Regions from separate parts of the Allobosea vaviloviae genome, predicted to be linked through region 1. Evidence: predicted binding sites of a transcription regulator. Region 1 holds the regulator's gene; the other holds the start of a gene.
What was found. Region 1 encodes PhoB, which activates phosphate uptake and scavenging genes when phosphate is short. Its sites were predicted from a motif close to TGTCATNNANCTGTCAT; they were not measured.
Positions count from the first base shown of each region.

Region 2: BHK69_RS01505 (DUF6454 family protein) is a predicted target of PhoB. The motif match lies at 1,582-1,598, and genes of this name have one in related genera.

Region 1 is NZ_CP017147.1:1,745,916-1,754,828, forward strand. It holds gene pstS (phosphate ABC transporter substrate-binding protein PstS) at 1-155, shown strand, start outside; gene pstC (phosphate ABC transporter permease subunit PstC) at 318-1,289, shown strand; gene pstA (phosphate ABC transporter permease PstA) at 1,302-2,192, shown strand; gene pstB (phosphate ABC transporter ATP-binding protein PstB) at 2,257-3,057, shown strand; gene phoU (phosphate signaling complex protein PhoU) at 3,097-3,816, shown strand; gene phoB (phosphate regulon transcriptional regulator PhoB) at 3,991-4,689, shown strand; gene BHK69_RS08170 (TIGR03862 family flavoprotein) at 4,831-6,045, shown strand; gene BHK69_RS08175 (hypothetical protein) at 6,282-6,632, opposite strand; gene BHK69_RS08180 (acyl-homoserine-lactone synthase) at 6,625-7,269, opposite strand; gene BHK69_RS08185 (helix-turn-helix transcriptional regulator) at 7,369-8,097, opposite strand; gene uvrB (excinuclease ABC subunit UvrB) at 8,317-8,913, shown strand, end outside.
Region 2 is NZ_CP017147.1:316,356-325,268, forward strand. It holds gene nthA (nitrile hydratase subunit alpha) at 1-353, shown strand, start outside; gene nthB (nitrile hydratase subunit beta) at 350-1,009, shown strand; gene BHK69_RS01500 (nitrile hydratase accessory protein) at 996-1,379, shown strand; gene BHK69_RS01505 (DUF6454 family protein) at 1,679-2,620, shown strand; gene BHK69_RS01510 (methyl-accepting chemotaxis protein) at 2,861-5,398, opposite strand; gene BHK69_RS01515 (hypothetical protein) at 5,507-5,917, shown strand; gene BHK69_RS01520 (nickel/cobalt transporter) at 5,979-7,001, opposite strand; gene BHK69_RS01525 (DUF1007 family protein) at 7,009-7,659, opposite strand; gene BHK69_RS01530 (indolepyruvate ferredoxin oxidoreductase family protein) at 7,951-8,913, shown strand, end outside.

The sequences.
Region 1 (8,913 bases):
TGCAGGCCGCGCTGAAGTTCGTCGACTGGGCCTTCAAGAACGGCGACAAGCTCGCTCTCGACCTCGACTATGTGCCGCTGCCGACCGCCGTCAAGGATCAGGTCCGCAACGCCTGGAAGGGCGTCACCGACCCGGCCGGCAAGCCGATCTTCTGATCGGAGCGCGACAAGGCGAAGCGGGCTCCCTGCTTCGCCACGTTATTCTCAGCCTTCATCCTTCGAGACGCGCCTGCGGCGCTCCTCAGGATGAGGGCTGAGGTTGCTCAGGCCGATAAAGCGGCTTGGGAAGCCTCGGCAACGATACCGGAGTACCCGCGGATGACCGCCGTGACCGACCACATGACCGTTCCCGGCGCTGCGCCCCAGCGAAAGACCCCCAAGGGCACCTTCGACATCATCTTCCGCAACGCCAGCTTCCTGTCGGCGCTGTTCGTCCTCGTCCTGCTCGCCGGCATCATGCTGTCGATGATCATGGGCGGCTGGCCGGCCTTCCGCGAGATGGGGCTCGGCTTCCTGACCTCCAGCGTCTGGGACACGCAGAACGACCAGTACGGCGCCTGGCCCGCCATCGTCGGCACCCTCTCGACCGCCCTTCTGGCGCTGGTCATCGGCGTGCCGCTGTCGCTGGGCATCGCCGTCTACCTGACGCAGCTCGCACCGCCCTGGTTCAAGCAGCCGGTCTCGACCGCGATCGAACTCCTCGCCGCCGTGCCCTCGATCATCTACGGCATGTGGGGCCTGTTCGTCTTCGTGCCGCTGTTTGCAGCCTATGTGCAGGTGCCGCTCTCCAACATCGTCGAAGGCCTGCCTATCGTCGGCACGGTGCTGTATTCGCGCTCGCCCTCCGGCCTCGGCATCCTCACGGCCGGCATCATCCTCGCCTTCATGATCATCCCCTTCATCGCCTCGATCACCCGCGACATGCTGGACCAGATTCCGTCCGTGCTGCGCGAGAGCGCCTACGGTATCGGCGCGACCACCTGGGAGGTGGTGCGCCATGTGCTGGTGCCGCAGGCCGGCGTCTCGATCATCGGCGCGATCATGCTGGGCCTCGGCCGTGCGCTGGGCGAAACCATGGCGGTGACCTTCGTCGTCGGCAACGCCAACCGGCTCTCGGCCTCGATCATGGATCCCGGCTCGACAATCGCCTCGCGCATCGCCAACGAGTTCAATGAGGCCATGGGCCTGCAACTCAATGCGCTGATCGCGCTGGGCTGCATCCTGTTCTTCGTCACCTTCGTCGTCCTCGTCATCGCGCGCATCCTGGTGTCGCGCGTCAAAGCCTACTGAGCGAGCCCGGTCATGAGCCTGACGACACCCTCCACCGTCCGCCCGCTGCCCCATGCCGAATGGGGCCGCGTCCGCCAGTCGCGCCGCACGGCCGATAAACTCATGCGCATCATCGCGGCCGGCTTCACCGGCCTTGCGATCTTCGTGCTGTTCTGGATTCTCGGCATGCTGATCGTGAAGGGCGTCGGCGGGTTGTCCGTCGCGACCTTCACGCAGATCACGCCGGGTCCCGGTTCGGAGGGCGGCGGCCTCGCCAACGCCATCGTCGGCTCGATCGTGCTGACCTTCCTCGGCATCGTGGTGGCGACGCCGATCGGCGTGCTCGCCGGCACCTATCTCGCCGAATACGGCAAGGGCTCGAAGCTCGCCGACCTGATCCGTTTCATCAACGACATCCTGCTCTCGGCGCCCTCGATCCTGATCGGCCTGTTCGTCTACGTCATCATGGTCGAGCCTCTGGGCGGCTATTCCGGCTGGGCCGGCGGCGTGGCGCTCGGCATCATCGCGATCCCGGTCATCGTGCGGACCACCGAGGACATGCTGCGCCTGGTTCCGGGGCCGCTGCGCGAGGCCGGCTCGGCGCTCGGCGCGCCGCCTTCCGTCGTGATCACCTCGATCACCTGGCGGGCGGCCAAATCCGGCATGGTCACCGGCATCCTGCTCGCTCTTGCCCGCATCGCCGGCGAGACCGCGCCGCTGATCTTCACCGCGCTGAACAACAATTTCTGGTTCTCGCCCTCTCTCTCGGGCGGCGTTTCCAACTTGCCGGTGACGATCTACCAGTTCGCCTCGGCGCCTTACGAGAACTGGCAGCAGCTCGCCTGGGCCGGCTCGCTGATCATCACCATGTCGATCCTGGTGCTCTCGCTCATCGCCCGCCGCATCGTGCGCGGCTCCAAGTAATCCGTCGCTTCAAACAATACGTCGCTTCTGACATTCGTCGCGTCCGATCCGAAGGAACCCTTCGATGCTTTCGACCCTGGAACTGAGCCCGCAATCACTCGACGCCGATGCCCCCGTCCGGATCGCGGTCAAGAACCTCGATTTCTACTACGGCGAGCACAAGGCGCTGAAGAGCGTCAATCTCGATTTCCGCGACCGCCACGTCACGGCGCTGATCGGCCCCTCGGGCTGCGGCAAGTCGACCCTGCTGCGCATCTTCAACCGCATCTACTCGCTCTACCCTGAGCAGCGCGCCACCGGCGAGGTCATCCTCGACGGCCGCAACGTCATCTCCAACGATGTCGACGTGAACGAGTTGCGCTCGCGCATCGGCATGGTCTTCCAGAAGCCGACGCCGTTCCCGATGTCGATCTACGACAATGTCGCCTTCGGCATCCGGCTCTATGAGAAGCCGCCGAAGTCGGAGCTCGACGATCGCGTCGAGGGCGCGCTGCGCCGCGCGGCGCTCTGGGACGAGGTCAAGGACAAGCTCAAGGCCTCGGGCATGGGCCTGTCGGGCGGCCAGCAGCAGCGCCTGTGCATCGCGCGCACCATCGCGCAGAAGCCGGAGGTGATCCTGTTCGACGAACCGACCTCGGCGCTCGATCCGATCTCGACCGGCAAGATCGAGGATCTGCTGGAGCAGCTCAAGACCGATTTCACCATCGTCATCGTCACCCACAACATGCAGCAGGCGGCGCGTATCTCGCAGTATACCGCCTTCATGTATCTTGGCGAGGTGATCGAGTTCGCGCCGACCAACACCATCTTCATGAACCCGCACAAGAAGCAGACCCAGGACTATGTCACCGGCCGCTTCGGCTGACTGTCGAACCCTGTTTTCGCTTCCAGAGGATCCGCCGCGATGACCGACCATATCGTCCGCTCCTACGACGCCGAACTCGAGGCGCTGCGCCGCAGCCTCGCCGAGATGGGCGGCATGTCCGAGCGCATGCTCGGCGATTCCACCGTGGCGCTGGTGCGCCGCGACACCACGCTCGCCCAGAAGGTGATCAGCGCCGACCAGCGCCTCGACAACCTGCAGCGCGATGTCGAGGAGCGCGCGGTCCTGACCATCGCGCGGCGCCAGCCGCTGGCGAACGACCTGCGTGAATTGATCTCGGCGATCCGCATCGCTGCCGACATCGAGCGCGTCGGCGATCTCGCCAAGAACATCGCCAAGCGCGCGGTCGCGATCTCCGGCCAGTTCCAGCCGCCGCATCGCGCCGTGGTCGGGCTCGAGCATATGAGCCGCCTCGTCCAGGCCCAGCTCAAGGACGTGCTCGACGCCTATGCCGCGAGCAACGAACAGAAGGCCATGGAGGTCTGGCGCCGCGACGACGAGATCGACGCGCTCTACACCTCGCTCTTCCGGGAATTGCTGACCTATATGATGGAAGATCCGCGCAACATCACCTTCTGCACGCATCTCCTGTTCTGCGCCAAGAACGTCGAGCGCATCGGCGATCACACCACCAACATCGCCGAGACGATCCATTATCTCGTCACCGGCGAGTCGCTCGATCTCAACCGCCCGAAGCTCGACACCACCGACATCAATGTCGAGGCGGTGACGGGGAGCTGATGGAATGAACGCACCGGCACCTTTCCCGTCAGGGTCGTCCTCGGGCTTGTCCCGAGGATCATCCCGACCATCCACGTCTTCGCCGGTCGAGACCTGTGTTCAAGACATGGATGCTCGCCACAAGGGCGAGCATGACGGTGTGTGTCGGCTGAATGCCAAGAACGGAACCGAGACATGCCCGCACGCATCCTGATCGTCGAGGACGAGGAGCCGCTCACCCTGCTCCTGCGCTACAATCTCGAAGCCGAGGGCTTCGAGGTCGACAGCGTCGCGCGCGGCGACGATGCTGAACTGCATCTGCGCGACCACACGCCCGACCTCGTCCTGCTCGACTGGATGCTGCCGGGCCTGTCGGGCATCGAGCTCTGCCGCCGCCTGCGCACGCGCCGCGACACCGAGCGCGTGCCGATCATCATGCTCACCGCCCGCGGCGAGGAGACCGAGCGCGTGCGCGGCCTCGCCACCGGTGCTGACGACTACGTGGTCAAGCCGTTCTCGCTGCCTGAACTGATCGCGCGCATCCAGGCGCTGCTGCGCCGGGCGAAGCCTGGCCATGTCGCCGGGCTGCTCGCGGCCGGCGATCTCGAGCTCGACCGCACGACGCGCCGCGTCCGCCGCTCCGGCGCGGAATTGCATCTCGGCCCGACCGAATTCCGCCTGCTCGAATTCCTGATGCAGGCGCCTGGCCGGGTCTATTCCCGCGCACAACTCCTCGACGCCGTCTGGGGTCGCGACGTCTATATCGACGAGCGCACGGTCGACGTTCATGTCGGGCGCCTGCGCAAGGCGATCACGCCCGGTGACGCCAAGGACCCGCTGCGCACCGTGCGCGGCGCGGGCTACGCTTTCGACGAGACTTTCGCGCGGGGCTGAAAGCGCGCGTCATTCTCGGGTTTGACCCGAGAATCTCCAGCCGCATGAAGCGCCATTCGGTTCGGCATGAGATGCGCGGGTCAAGCCCGAGCATGGACGATCGCGCTTGACCCGCGCGCCCGCCGGCCCCAAGCCCTCCCGATGCAAAACAAATCCATCGCGATCATCGGCGCAGGCCCCTCCGGCCTGATCGCCGCCGAGCGGCTGTCCGCCGCCGGCCACGCCGTTACGGTCTATGACCGCATGCCCTCGCCGGCGCGTAAATTCCTGCTTGCCGGCCGCGGTGGGCTGAACCTGACCCATTCCGAACCGCTGGATCAGTTCCTGACGCGCTATCGCGGCGCGCAGGCCTGGCTCGAACCGGCGATCCGCGCCTTCCCGCCCCAGGCTTTGCGCGATTGGGCCGACGGTCTCGGCGCCGACAGCTTCATCGGCACGAGCGGGCGCGTCTTTCCCAAGGCGATGAAGGCCTCGCCTCTGCTGCGCGCCTGGCTGCGCCGGCTGGAAGGGCAAGGCGTGACATTCGCTCCGGGCAGGCTCTGGACCGGCTGGAGCGCCGATGGCGCGCTCGCCTTCCAGACCCGCGACGGCGGGGTCGAGACGATCCGGCCCGGCGCGACCTTGCTGGCGCTCGGCGGCGCGAGCTGGCCGCGCCTTGGCTCAGATGGCGGCTGGGCGCCTCGACTCGTGGAGCGCGGAGTCACCGTCGCGCCGCTGCTGCCGGCCAATGGCGGCTTCACGGTGGCCTGGTCGGCGACGATGCGCGAGCGCTTCAGTGGCGCGCCGTTGAAGCGCATCGTCATTCGCTTCGGTGAGCGTCAGGCCACCGGTGAGGCGATGATCGATGCCGACGGTATCGAGGGCGGCGCGGTCTATGCGCTCTCGGGCCTGCTGCGCGAGGCGATCCTGCGCCAGGGCAGGGCGGCGGTCACGCTCGACCTGCGGCCCGACATGGAGACCGCCCGCCTCGTTGAGCGTCTGGCGAAGCGTCGCAAGGGCGAGACGCTGAGCAACCATCTGCGCAAGGCGGCGGGCCTGTCGCCGGCTGCGATCGCGCTCCTGCGCGAGGCGAGCCCGCGCTTGCCTGAGGACGCAGCGGCCTTGGCGGCGCTGATCAAGACCGCTCCCCTCACACTCACCGGCCTCGCCCCGATCACGCGGGCGATTTCGAGCGCCGGCGGCATCGAAGCTGGTGCGGTCACCCCCGATTTCATGCTGAAGGCATTGCCCGGCGTCTTCGTTGCCGGCGAGATGCTGGACTGGGAAGCCCCGACCGGCGGCTACCTGCTGCAGGCCTGCTTCGCCACCGGCATCGCGGCGGCGGCGGGGCTGGAGGCTTGGCTGGCGCGAGGGTAAGCTGAGCAAGAAATCTCGCTCCAGAACCTCCACGTCATCCTGGACAAGCGGCGGAGCCGCGTAGCTCCGGGATCCATCGTAGAGCCAGGTCCGTCAAAGGATCGGCCCTCCGATGATCCCGGCGCTCCGCTTCGCTTCGGCCAGGATGACGGCGTGGTTCCGGGAGACATCTGGCTCCGGGAGACATGGGACAAGCGAGTGCGCTTCTCCCGCCTGCCCCTAGGTCTGCCCCTTCGTCACGCGTCGTGAGGTGAGGCCACCCCGCGCTCGCGGTCCCGGGCCCGCTCGTAGATGGCGCCGAGATCGTGGCTTACCAGCATGACGGCGTCCTGGCTCAACGGCTTGGCCTGGATCGCCCCATTGGTCAGCAGGAAGAGCTGCACCAGCGCCGAGCGCCCGGCATCGTCCAGGCCCATGACCTGAGTCAGCAGCCAGAGATCGTCGGGGAGGTCGAAATGGGACGCTGCTTCCAGCAGCGGGGTGTAGCCCCGGTGCCGTTCCATCAGCGTCATCAGGGTCGCCAGCGCGTTTCCGAGGTCTTGCCGTTCCTCGGAGGATAAGGCCGAATAGCTGTGCTCGTCATACATGGTTGGTTCGCCTTTCCTCGGTGATGTGCGGCCCATGCCGCCGGTCGACCAATGTCGGGGCCGCAATCCGTTTGAATGCCAGCGTGTTGCGCCAAGCCTCTTCGGTCACGCTGATCATCGTGCCGATGCAGGACATGCCGTCGATCATCGTCGGCAGGCCGAGCGGTTTGACCTCCCAGCCGAGCTCCAGGAAGCGCGGCATCCACCAGGTTTCCATCACGACGGTGATCGCGCTGAAATGCTGCTCCAGGCAGTATTCGAGAATGCCGGCGAGGACGGTGTGCAGCACGGTGGATTCGCGGCCGCGATACTCGGGAACCACGAAGATCCGGGTCCATTCTACGATGTCGGGGCCACGCTGGAGGCCGCGGATATTGGCGAGGTAGGGAAAGACCTCGCTCATCAGATGCGGGCCGAGCGTCGGCACGAGGCGGGAGCCCCCGATGACCTTGCCCTCCTTCAGCGCCAGCAGATAGACCGCGTCGTCGGTGTCGAACTGGTCGACCTCGCGTCCGTCGGGGCGCTCCAGCTCCATCCAGCGGCGCTCCTCGACATAGATGCGGTGCCGGATGCGGAAATGTTCCTCGATCTGGTCGGCATAGAGCCGGCGATTGGAGGCGTCGATGATGTGAATCATGAGTTCTTCCTCAGCGGCGTGAGGAAGAATTTTCTGCCGATCCGCGCCGGGCGGAATCCCGGTTTTCCGGGAGTGCCAGCGCTTTCGTTGGGCTGTAGACTAAAGTTGGATCTCGCCGCGCAGATGCGCCTCGACCACCGTGCGCGTGCGGCCCCGGGCGCCGAGCTTGCGGGCAGCGTTCTGGTAATGCGCCTCGACGGTTCCGGCGCGGATATTGAGCACCTCCGCGACGCCCTCGGTCGATTTGCCGACAGCCATCCAGGTCAGGACCTCGCGCTCCCGCACGGTGAGGCAATGGCCCTGGGTGCCGTGCATGGCGGCCTCGGCCTTGGCATGGGCATAGAGCGACATCAGGTGGATGGCGGAGCGGGACTGCCGCGACAGGTCGGGCCTGTCGCCGGCCATGGTGACGACGGCCTTGAAGCCGTCCTCATTGTGGATCGGCACGCAGAAGCCGTGGATCATCTTGAAGTCGCTGGCGCGCCGCATGATCTCCTGCTGGCGCGCGCTGGCGACCTCCTGGCGATAGACCTCGTCCCAGACGAACGGGTTCGTCGTGGTCTTGCAATGCGCCGCGATCGGGTCGTCATCGGCATAGTTCTGCCGGACATAGAGCTCGAACCAGCCGTCGGGCCAGCCATTCAACAGCACGAGCGGGGCGATCCTGTCGCCGGTCTCCGGCAGGCCGGTGATCAGGAAGGCGTGGAAGCCGAAGCTGGCGAGCTTGTCGCGCAGTGAGGAGATGATCGTCTGCGGGTCGTTGAGACGCGTCAGCACATCGATGAAATCGAGCGCGTCTCGTCCGGTGTCGAAGTGTTGTCCCGACATGACGGTCCCCAATGGCCGCATTATAACCGTATTGTTGCAGCGCGTCTCGGGGAGTCAATGCCTTCAGCAAGACCGAGCCTTTAGGCGGGGCCGGCTCTGCGCGTAAGGCACGGAGGCGCGCCGCACGGCCATCTTCTCCTGCCATCTCCTGTCAGCTATGCGGCCTGCCATGCGCCTTGCCCTCTCGCGCTTGGGAGGCTTCCGTCCCATATTGCCGCCATGTCCAAAACTTCCGCCCCTGACGCCAAAACTTCCGCCCCTGACGCCAAGACGAAGCCCGCGAAGAAGCCGGCCAGCGCGCGCACGCCTAATTCCAAGGCCTCGCGCCAGGAATTGAAGCCGCTGGAAGGCTATCTCGCCGATCTGCTCAACCCGGCGATCAACCGCGGCAATGCGGTCCCGGGCGGCGCCGCCGGCTTCAGCGACCAACCGCAGGCCGGTTACGAGCCCGAGGCCCGGCCCGGCGACGGCGCTCCCAAGCGCAAGATCGGCAAGAAGGCCGATTCCGCCTTTGACGGCGTCGAGGGCGAGACCGCCGCGAGCCTGACGGCGCAGTCGCTGCAGACGCTGCTGGAGACCGGCAGCCCCTTCATCGATCCCGGCAAGGCCTGGACGCCGCATCGCCCGCCGCGCCCCGATAAATCCGAAGGCGGCATCCGCTTCCGGATGAATTCGGAATACGAGCCCGCCGGCGACCAGCCGACCGCGATCGCCGATCTCGTCGACGGCATCTCGCGCCAGGAGCGCGACCAGGTGCTCCTGGGCGTCACCGGCTCCGGCAAGACCTTCACCATGGCGCAAGTCATCGAGAAGACG
Region 2 (8,913 bases), 1.4 Mb from region 1:
GCGAGCACATCGTCGCGGTGTTCAACACCCCCGAAGAACACAACCTGATCGTCTGCACGCTGTGCTCCTGCTATCCATGGCCGGTGCTCGGCCTGCCGCCGGTCTGGTACAAATCCCCGCCCTATCGCTCCAAGGCGGTGATCGATCCGCGCGGCGTGCTGGCCGATTTCGGCGTCACGCTTCCGCAAGGCCAGAGCATCCGCGTCTGGGATTCGACCGCCGAGACGCGTTTCATCGTCATCCCGATGCGCCCAGCCGGCACCGAGGGCTGGTCGGAAGAGAAACTGGCTTCGATCGTCAGCCGCGATTCGATGATCGGCACGAGGCTGGCCGTCGTGGAGGCCCAGTCATGAATGGCGGGCAGGATCTCGGCGGCCAGATGGGTTTTGGCCCGGTCAGGCCCGAGCCGAACGAGCCGATCTTCCATGGCGACTGGGAAAAGCGCGTGCTGGCGCTCAACGTCGCCGCCGGCGCGATGGGGCAGTGGAGCATCGACGAAAGCCGGCATGCCCGCGAGAGCATTCCCCCGGCCGATTATCTCTCCTTCTCCTATTACCAGATCTGGCTCGCGGGCTTGCAGAACCTGCTGCTGCAGCATGGCTTCGTCACACGGGACGAGCTCACCGAGGGCAAACCCTCCGCACCGCCAAGGCCGCCCAAGCGCGTGCTGAAGGGCGAGGACGTCCCTGCCGTGCTGCGGCGTGGTTTTCCCTATGAGCGCCAAGCGCAGGCGCCGGCGAAATTCAGCATCGGCGACAGCGTCCGCACCACCGTGATCCATCCGCAGCACCATACCCGCCTGCCGCGCTATGCCCGGGGCAAGCTGGGAGTGATCGAGCGCGTCAGCGGCTGCCATGTCTTCCCCGACACCGGGGCGCAGGGCCAGCCCGAGACGGCGCAATGGCTCTATACCGTGGTCTTCACCGGCCCGGAGCTATGGGGCCGCGATGCCGACCCGACCACGCGCGTCAGCATCGAGGCCTGGGAGAGCTATCTTGAGCCAGCCTGATCTCATCGCCGCGCTGGCAGCCGATACGCCGATCCCGCGCGACACTGAGGGCCCGGTCTTCGCCGAGCCCTGGCAGGCGCAGGCCTTCGCATTGGTCGTCGCGCTGCAGAACAAGGGCGTCTTCACGGCCGAGGAATGGGCGCAGGCGCTGGGCGCCGAAATCGCCGAGGCGGTGGCGGAAGGCGGCTGCCGCGACGGCTCGGATTACTATGAGCGCTGGTGCGAGGCGCTGGAACACCTGCTGATCGAAAAAGGCCTGACCTCGCATGCGGGGGTCGATGCGCTCGCCGCCTCCTGGGCGCGCGCGGCGGAGGCGACACCACATGGCAAGCCGATCGTGCTGGAGAACGATCCGGAGCGGGGGCGGTAGGGGCCGCGGTTCATGAGACGGGGCCCATAGCGGTCACCAATCAAAATTGGTTGGCAGGACCAAACAGCTCCCAGCCTTCGTCGACGACCGCTCGGTCTTTGCGGTGGAACTCATGGAATACCGATCCTGCTTGAGAGCACACCTCTCGCCGGCTAATATCAAACCGCTTGGCGCTAAAGCGGTCGGGTGTCGCAGGCGCCGATGTCGTATGGGCGTCACCAGGAATCGATCAACCTGCCCTATGGCACTGGCGCGAGCGCTGCTCCGGACAAGGCCGCGCAGCGGAGCCGGGAGATATCATGAAAACCGCCTTTGCAGGGCTACTCGGCGCAGCCGCCATCGCGCTCGCATATCCAACGCAAGCCGCCGATCCGGCGCTCAACACACTGGTCCCTAAACTGACGCGCGCGACGCAATGGAAGCAGACCGCCGCGATCCCGATCCAGTTCCCGACTTTTCATCCGCAAGGCATGTTGAAGATCGGCGACGCCTTCTTCGTCTCTTCCGTCGATATCCGGAAGGCGACGACCCGCTATCCGGCCCTCCAGGACGGCTATGATCGCGATACCGGCGAAGGCGTCGGCCATCTTTTCAAGATCGACGCCGACGGCAAGCTGCTCCAGGACATCACGCTGGGCGAAGGATCGGTCTATCATCCCGGCGGCATGGATTTCGACGGGAAAGACATCTGGGTTCCCGTTGCCGAGTACCGGCCCAACAGCCAGTCGATCGTCTACAAGGTCGACCCCGCGACGATGAAGGCGACCGTGGTATTCCGCTTCAAGGATCATGTCGGTGGCATCGCCCATAATACGGACGACAAGTCGCTGCACGGGGTCAGCTGGGGCTCGCGCCGCTTCTACGCCTGGCCGCTCGACGGGGCGGGCAAAGTGACCAACGCGGCAACACCGCCGGAGCAGCTCCGCGTCATCAACCCCGCGCTCTATATCGACTATCAGGATTGCCATTTCATCGGCATGAGCCGGATGCTCTGCTCCGGGCTCAACAACTACCGTGCCTCGCCGGATGGGCCGATTTTCCGCCTCGGTGGCTTCGAGATCGTCGATCTCAAGGACAACCGGCCCATCTATCAGGTGCCGGTCGAACTCTGGTCGCCATCGGGGCTGCCGATGACGCAGAACCCGTTCTGGGTCGAGCCGATGGAGCAGGGCGTGCGGGCCTATTTCATGCCCGATGACGACAAATCGACACTGTTCGTCTACGAGGCCGCGACGAAATAGGCTGAACGGGCGGAGGCCAGGCTAACTCCCCGCCCCGCTCGCCCACATCGCGAAGAACAGCGCCGTCCCCATCACCGTCTCGCATGACGGCGTCGATGCCTTAGCCGCCTCCTGGGCGCGCGCCGCGGAGGCGACGCCACATGGCAAGCCGATCGTGCTGGAGAACGATCCGGAGCGGGGGGCGGTAGGCGGCTCCAGCTCCTGAAACGGTGGGCAGCTAACGAGCCCTGCCCGGCTTCGTCAGAACTCTTCCCAGCCCGCGTCGTTGGCGCGGCTGTTGACGACTTTCTTCGCCGGAGCGGGTCTGGCTGGAGCTTCCGCTCGGGATTGCCCGAAGGCGGCTTCGGCGAGCTTACGCAGGCGCTCGGGCTCGGAAGCCGTGCCGGACGCTGTAGCCCTCACTGGGGCCGGGGTGTAATTGGCCGATGAGGCGGTCGCGCCCTCAGGACCCGTCCTGAAGGCGGCGACGAGGTCGTTGAGCTGGACGATGCGGCCCGAGAGCGAACCGGCCGAGGCCGCGCTTTGTTCGGAGAGCGCGGCATTGGCCTGCGTCATCTCGTCGAGATGGGCGACGGCCTGGCTCATCTCGTCGATGCCGTTGGCCTGTTCGCCAGACGCCGCCGAGATCTCGGCGATGGTGGCCGCGACCTTCTGCGAGGCCGCCAGGATCTGGGTCAGGGCGTCGCCGGCCTGGCGCACCAGCTTGACGCCGGCATCGACCTCCATGTTGGAGGACGAGATCAGGCCGGAGATATCCTTGGCGGCGGCGCTTGAACGCTGCGCCAGCGTGCGGACCTCCGAGGCGACGACGGCAAAGCCCTTGCCGGCATCGCCGGCACGCGCGGCTTCCACCGCCGCATTCAGCGCCAGGAGATTGGTCTGGAAGGCGATGTCGTCGATCACCCGGATGATGTCGGAGATCTTCTGCGAGGCGCTCTCGATCCGCGCCATGGCATCGACTGCCTGACCGGCGATCACGCCGCCCGACTGGGCTGCCTGCATCGCCTCTGTCGCGATCGCGGCGGCGTTCTTCGAGGCCTGGGCCGAGGCCTTCACCGAGGCTGCGAGCTCCTCGGTCGTGGCCGCGGTCTCCTCCAGCGAGCTCGCCTGCTCTTCCGTGCGCTTCGACAGGTCGTCGGCGCCCATGGTGATCTCGCGGGCGGCTAAGCCCACATCGGCCGAGGTCGTCTGGATCGTGCGCACCGTCGTGGACAGGCGGTCGACCGTCTCGTTGATCGCGCCCTTGAGTTCGGCGAACTTGCCGCGATAGGCGGTCTCGATCCGGGAGGTCAGATCGCCACCCGCAACCGCGTGCAGGGCGGCCGCGAATTCGGATGTGGCGCTGTCGACCACGGCATTGATCTCGTTGATCCCCGCGACGAGCTTCTGCATCTGCTCGTCGGCATGCTCGATCTGCAGACGCGCCGAGAAATCACCCGACGCGGCGGCCGCAACCACATCGCCGACATCGGAGACCACAGCCTCCATCGACTGCGCCCGCGCCAGGCGAGCGGCGGAGGCGATACGCTCCTGCTCTTCCAGAGCCCGAACCTTGACCAGATTTTCGCGATAGGCCTCAAGTGCGTTGCCAAGCGCCCCGACTTCGTCGGGACAGGGCGCGGCGGGAACAGCCTCATCGATGTCGCCAGCCTGCATGCGCGCAAGCGCGACATTCATGCCGGTCAGCGGGTTCGCAATGCGCTTCTGGATGCCACGCCAGCTTGCCGCGCACAGGGCCAGCAGCGCGACAAGCAGACCAGCGATCAGGGCCAGCCGGGTCAGGGCATGATTGCTCTGCGCCGTGGTCGTCGATCGCATCTCGTCCAGCGATTGGGCAACCGCGCCAACGATGGCAGTGAAGGGCCCGTTGCACATTGCGGTCCAGTCCTCGGCGCCGATGACGGCACCTGCGCCCTGGCCCAGTTTGCCGACAAGCTGGTCCATTGCCTGGTTTGCAGTAGCAACTTCGCCGGTCGCAACGCCGACCTTGCGCGCAAGCTCGGGCGAGATGCCGGCGCGCGTGGCGAGTTGCCCCAACTGGCTCTGCGCCGCGTTGCTGGCGCCGCGCAATTCGCCGAACTGTTTCCATTGTGGCGGGGTCAGTGCCTGGCCGGAGCCCAGCGGCGCACGCAGCAACGAGCATTGCGTTCCGTAGTTCGAGCGCAAGGACCAGGAGGCGGCCTTGAATGCCTGAAGCTCCGCGAGCGCAGGATCGGCCAGGCGAACGGCGAGCGACGCCGCATCGGAGGCTTTGGTCAGCGCGGCCTCGATGGCGCCGACGGCATTGTACCAGGGCATGGTCGCGGCCAGGCTACGCTGCGCCCGGGGCTTTGCCGCCTCGGCGTCCAGATCGGGAATCTTGCCCTGCATCGCCTTTTCAGCCTGCAGGATGGCAGCAGAATGTGCCGAACGCTCCGCCAGATCGACGGCTTCGAGCTTCGCCACGGCTGTCGCGATCTGGCTTCGCGATGTCTCCACGATCGAACGAATCGTCGCGCCGGCATCGTCATTGGCCTGCAGGCTCGTCTGGGCCTTGCCGCGATCGGAGCGAATTGCGTTGCCCGTGAGCAGCAAGGCGCGATCCGCCTCGACCAGGCCGGCCAGCCGTTGGTTCGCGCGCATGTCGATGACGGCATCATAGGCAAGGTAGCCGAGCGTACCGAGGCCCGGCAGGCAGACAGCAGCCATGGTCGCCAGGAGGTACTGCCGAATGGAACTCGGAAAGATCATCACAGCACCTGGAACAGGGTTCAGCCCGACAGCGATCGCCACCAGCACCATACGTTCGGCGAAAATGCTGCGAATTCGGTTAATATTGCCTCAAATGGGTCGACATAGCTGGCACAGTGACGCTCAGGTCAGCGACCCCGTAGAGGCTCTATGACCATGGCGTTTGCGATAAAGGCCGACATCGGCGATCCGCATGCGAAGATGTTCGTCTTTGCCGGGCAGAAGACGATGTATGGCGGAAAGCACATCGCGGCGGGCGATGTCATCTTCATCTTCGCCAGCGAGAACGAGGCTGGGCAAGGTCTGATCGCTCGTGGCGTCGTCACCTCCGCCGAGACCGTCCCCAGACGGCCCGGCGTCGAGCGCCAGACCCCGCGCGTCAGCATCGCCATCGAACGCACCGCGCTGGCGCGGCGGGCGTTGGGGCGCTGCGCGCTGAAGCCTTTTGCGTCCTGGAACGACGGCCGGCCAGAGACCGAGCTGAACTTCAAGTTCTATCGCCAGGCGACCAACAAGATCGTCGCGATTTCGGACGAGGCGGCGGCGCTCCTCGATGCCTTCTGCTAGAGCGTGTTCGAGCGAAGTGGAGACCGGTTCGCGTTAAGAAAACACGTCGAAACGGGGAGCTCTAACTCCCCGCCCCTGCCGCCCAGAGCCCGAAGAACAGCGCCGCGCCCAGCACGGCGACAAAGCCCGCGGCCAGAAGCTCCAGCCCGGCGATCAGCCGGGCGCCGCGCAAGGTGCCGCCGCCGGCGAATTTGAGCGCCGCGAATTTGAAGAAGACGGCGAGCGCGGCAAGCGCTCCCGTCGTCAGCGCCGTGCCGAGCGCCATGGCGAAGGCCGCGGCGATGCCGGCCCAGAGCAGGCCTTGCGAGGCCGAGAAGACCAGGATGATCAGCGCCCCCGCGCAAGGGCGCAGGCCCGCCGCGAAGACCACGCCCGCCATCTCGCGCCAGCTCTTGAGACGCGAGATCTCGTCGGGACCCGGCATATGGACATGGTCGCAGGTCGGGTCATGCGCCTGCGCGCCATGGCCGAGCGCCAGCAGCGCCCCGGCCTTGCGCCAGAGCACGAAGAGGCCGACGAGCGCGACCAGCGCGAAGCTCGCCTGCTCGACCATGTCGGCCGCGGTGGTCATGGTTTGCGCCGTCGCCCTCAAGGCCAGCGTCAGCGTGGCGACCAGCGTGATGGCGACGAGCGCCTGCAGGATCGCCGCCGCGAAGCTCAGGCCCAGCCCCCGGCGCAGGCTGCGATTATCGGCGACGATATAGCCCGAGATCACCGCCTTGCCATGGCCGGGGCCGGCGGCGTGGAAGACGCCATAACCGAAGGCCAGCGCCATCAGGCTCCAGAGCGCGGCCGGGCTCTGATGGATCGCCTTCAGCGCCGCCGTCAATTCGCGGTAGAAGGACGATTGCCAGGCCAGCAGCAAGCCGCCGATCCCGGTCGTCGAGGGCAGCGCCTCGCGCGGCATCGCGCCGCCGAAGGGATTGCGCGGCGGCGGTGGCGGCACCGGGCTCAGGCTCGTGACGAACTGCGCCAGCAGCGCCAGGACGCCTGCGACCAGCGCCAGCGTGACCACGACGACGATCAACCGGCGCGACAGCGAAGGCCAGGCGAGCGGTGTCGATTGCGACGGGGTCAGGGACATGACGCGGTCAAGGACATGCGACCAGCGCGCGGGTCGTCACCTGGAAGCCGCTCATATCCGGCGTGGCGGTGATGTCCTCCTGCGCCAGCTTGAGCTGGGTGGCCGCATCGAGCTTGGGCGGACGTGCGACCCGCACGACGCAGCCCTTGGGCGCATCCCGTGTGATCACGGCGTCGGGCGCATCGATGATGTCGAAGGCGACGAAATAGGTGGGATCGCCGATCTCAAGCCCGACCGAGCGGACCGATTTGATCGGCGTCTTCAGCGGCAAGGTGTAGGTCAGAGTCAGGATCTTGTTCTCGAAGGATAGGCTCGCCTCGGTCGGCTCCCCGAACTCCTGCGCCTTGCCATTGGCCTTGGCGGTGGTGAAGAAGCCGACCTCGGGCAGCGACTCCATATTGACCTTGGCAAGGTCGACCAATTCGTCGGGAGTCAGCTTGCCGTCGCCGTTCTTGTCGAGCCCTTGCGTGATATAGGCGGAATAGGCCTCGTCGAAGCTCCAGATGTGCTTCAGCGCCGTCACCGCGCCGTCGGGACCGAAGACGATCTCGGCGCGCGCCGAGACGAAGACATGCGGATGCGCGCTCGCCGGGGTGGAGAGGACGGCCCACCAGCCCAGGGCCACGAGCAAGGCGGCGGTAATGGCGCGGCGCTTCAAGGGGCGGCTCCTTCGCGTGAGGCCGAAACCTGGCGGATCATGGTTAACCTATTATGAACACGCCGCTTGCCGGTGATTTGCGTCGCAATCAGCTTTCCCTCGCAAACTGGGCCAAATCGCGGCGCAGCATCAGCCCTCGCGCAAAGGCTGGAACAATCCCAATCTGAATTGACCTCGGCACGCCATTATGTCAGCCTTGCTGACATATCCAAGAGTTGGGCATTGCTCAGCTTGGAGGCTGGATCAACCGGCCCCATAGTCTGGAAACGGGACGATCCGGGGAGGTCGGCCATGGCCGAGACGCAGCGAAACTCCGGCTCTGTCGCCAAGGCGGCGACCAGCCTGCGCGAGGTCGCGCTCGACGACAAATACGACCTGTCCAAGCAAACGATCTTCCTGACTGGTACGCAGGCGATCGCGCGCATGCTGATGGTCCAGCGCGAGCGCGACAAGCTTGCCGGCCTCGACACCGCAGGCTTCGTCTCCGGCTATCGCGGCTCGCCGCTCGGCGGCCTCGACCAGCAGCTTTCGCGCGCCGGCAAGCAGCTCAAGGCGGCTAATATCGTCTTCCAGCCCGGCCTCAACGAGGACCTCGCGGCCACGGCCGTCTGGGGCACGCAGCAGGCGGAACTCCAGGGCGAGGGTCGATATGACGGCGTCTTCGCGCTCTGGTACGGCAAGGGTCCGGGCGTCGACCGCACCGGCGACGTCTTCCGCCATGGCAACATGGCCGGCACCTCGCCCCATGGCGGCGTGATCTGCCTGATGGGCGACGACCACACGGCCGAGAGTTCGACCAACGCCCACCAGACCGAATTCGTCCTCGTCGACCGGATGATGCCGATCCTGAATCCCGCCGGCGTGCAGGAGATCATGGATTATTCCCTGCATGGCCTCGCGCTCTCGCGCTTCGCCTCGGTCTGGGTCGGTATCAAATGCGTCAAGGACAACATCGAATCGACGGCGTCCGTCGACGGCGCGATCGACCGCGTGACGATCACCCTCCCTGATGATTTCGTGATGCCGCCGGGCGGCCTGAGCATTCGCCGCGAGCTCGATTTCCTCGACCAGGAGAAGCGCCTTCATATCCATAAGCGCGCCGCGGTCCTGGCTTACCTGCGCGCCAACAAGCTCAACCAGACCATCACCTCCGGCGGCAAGACCCCGCGCATCGGCATCATCACCGTCGGCAAATCCTATCTCGACGTGCGCCAGGCTTTCGAGGATCTCGGCATCGACGAGGTCCGGGCGAAC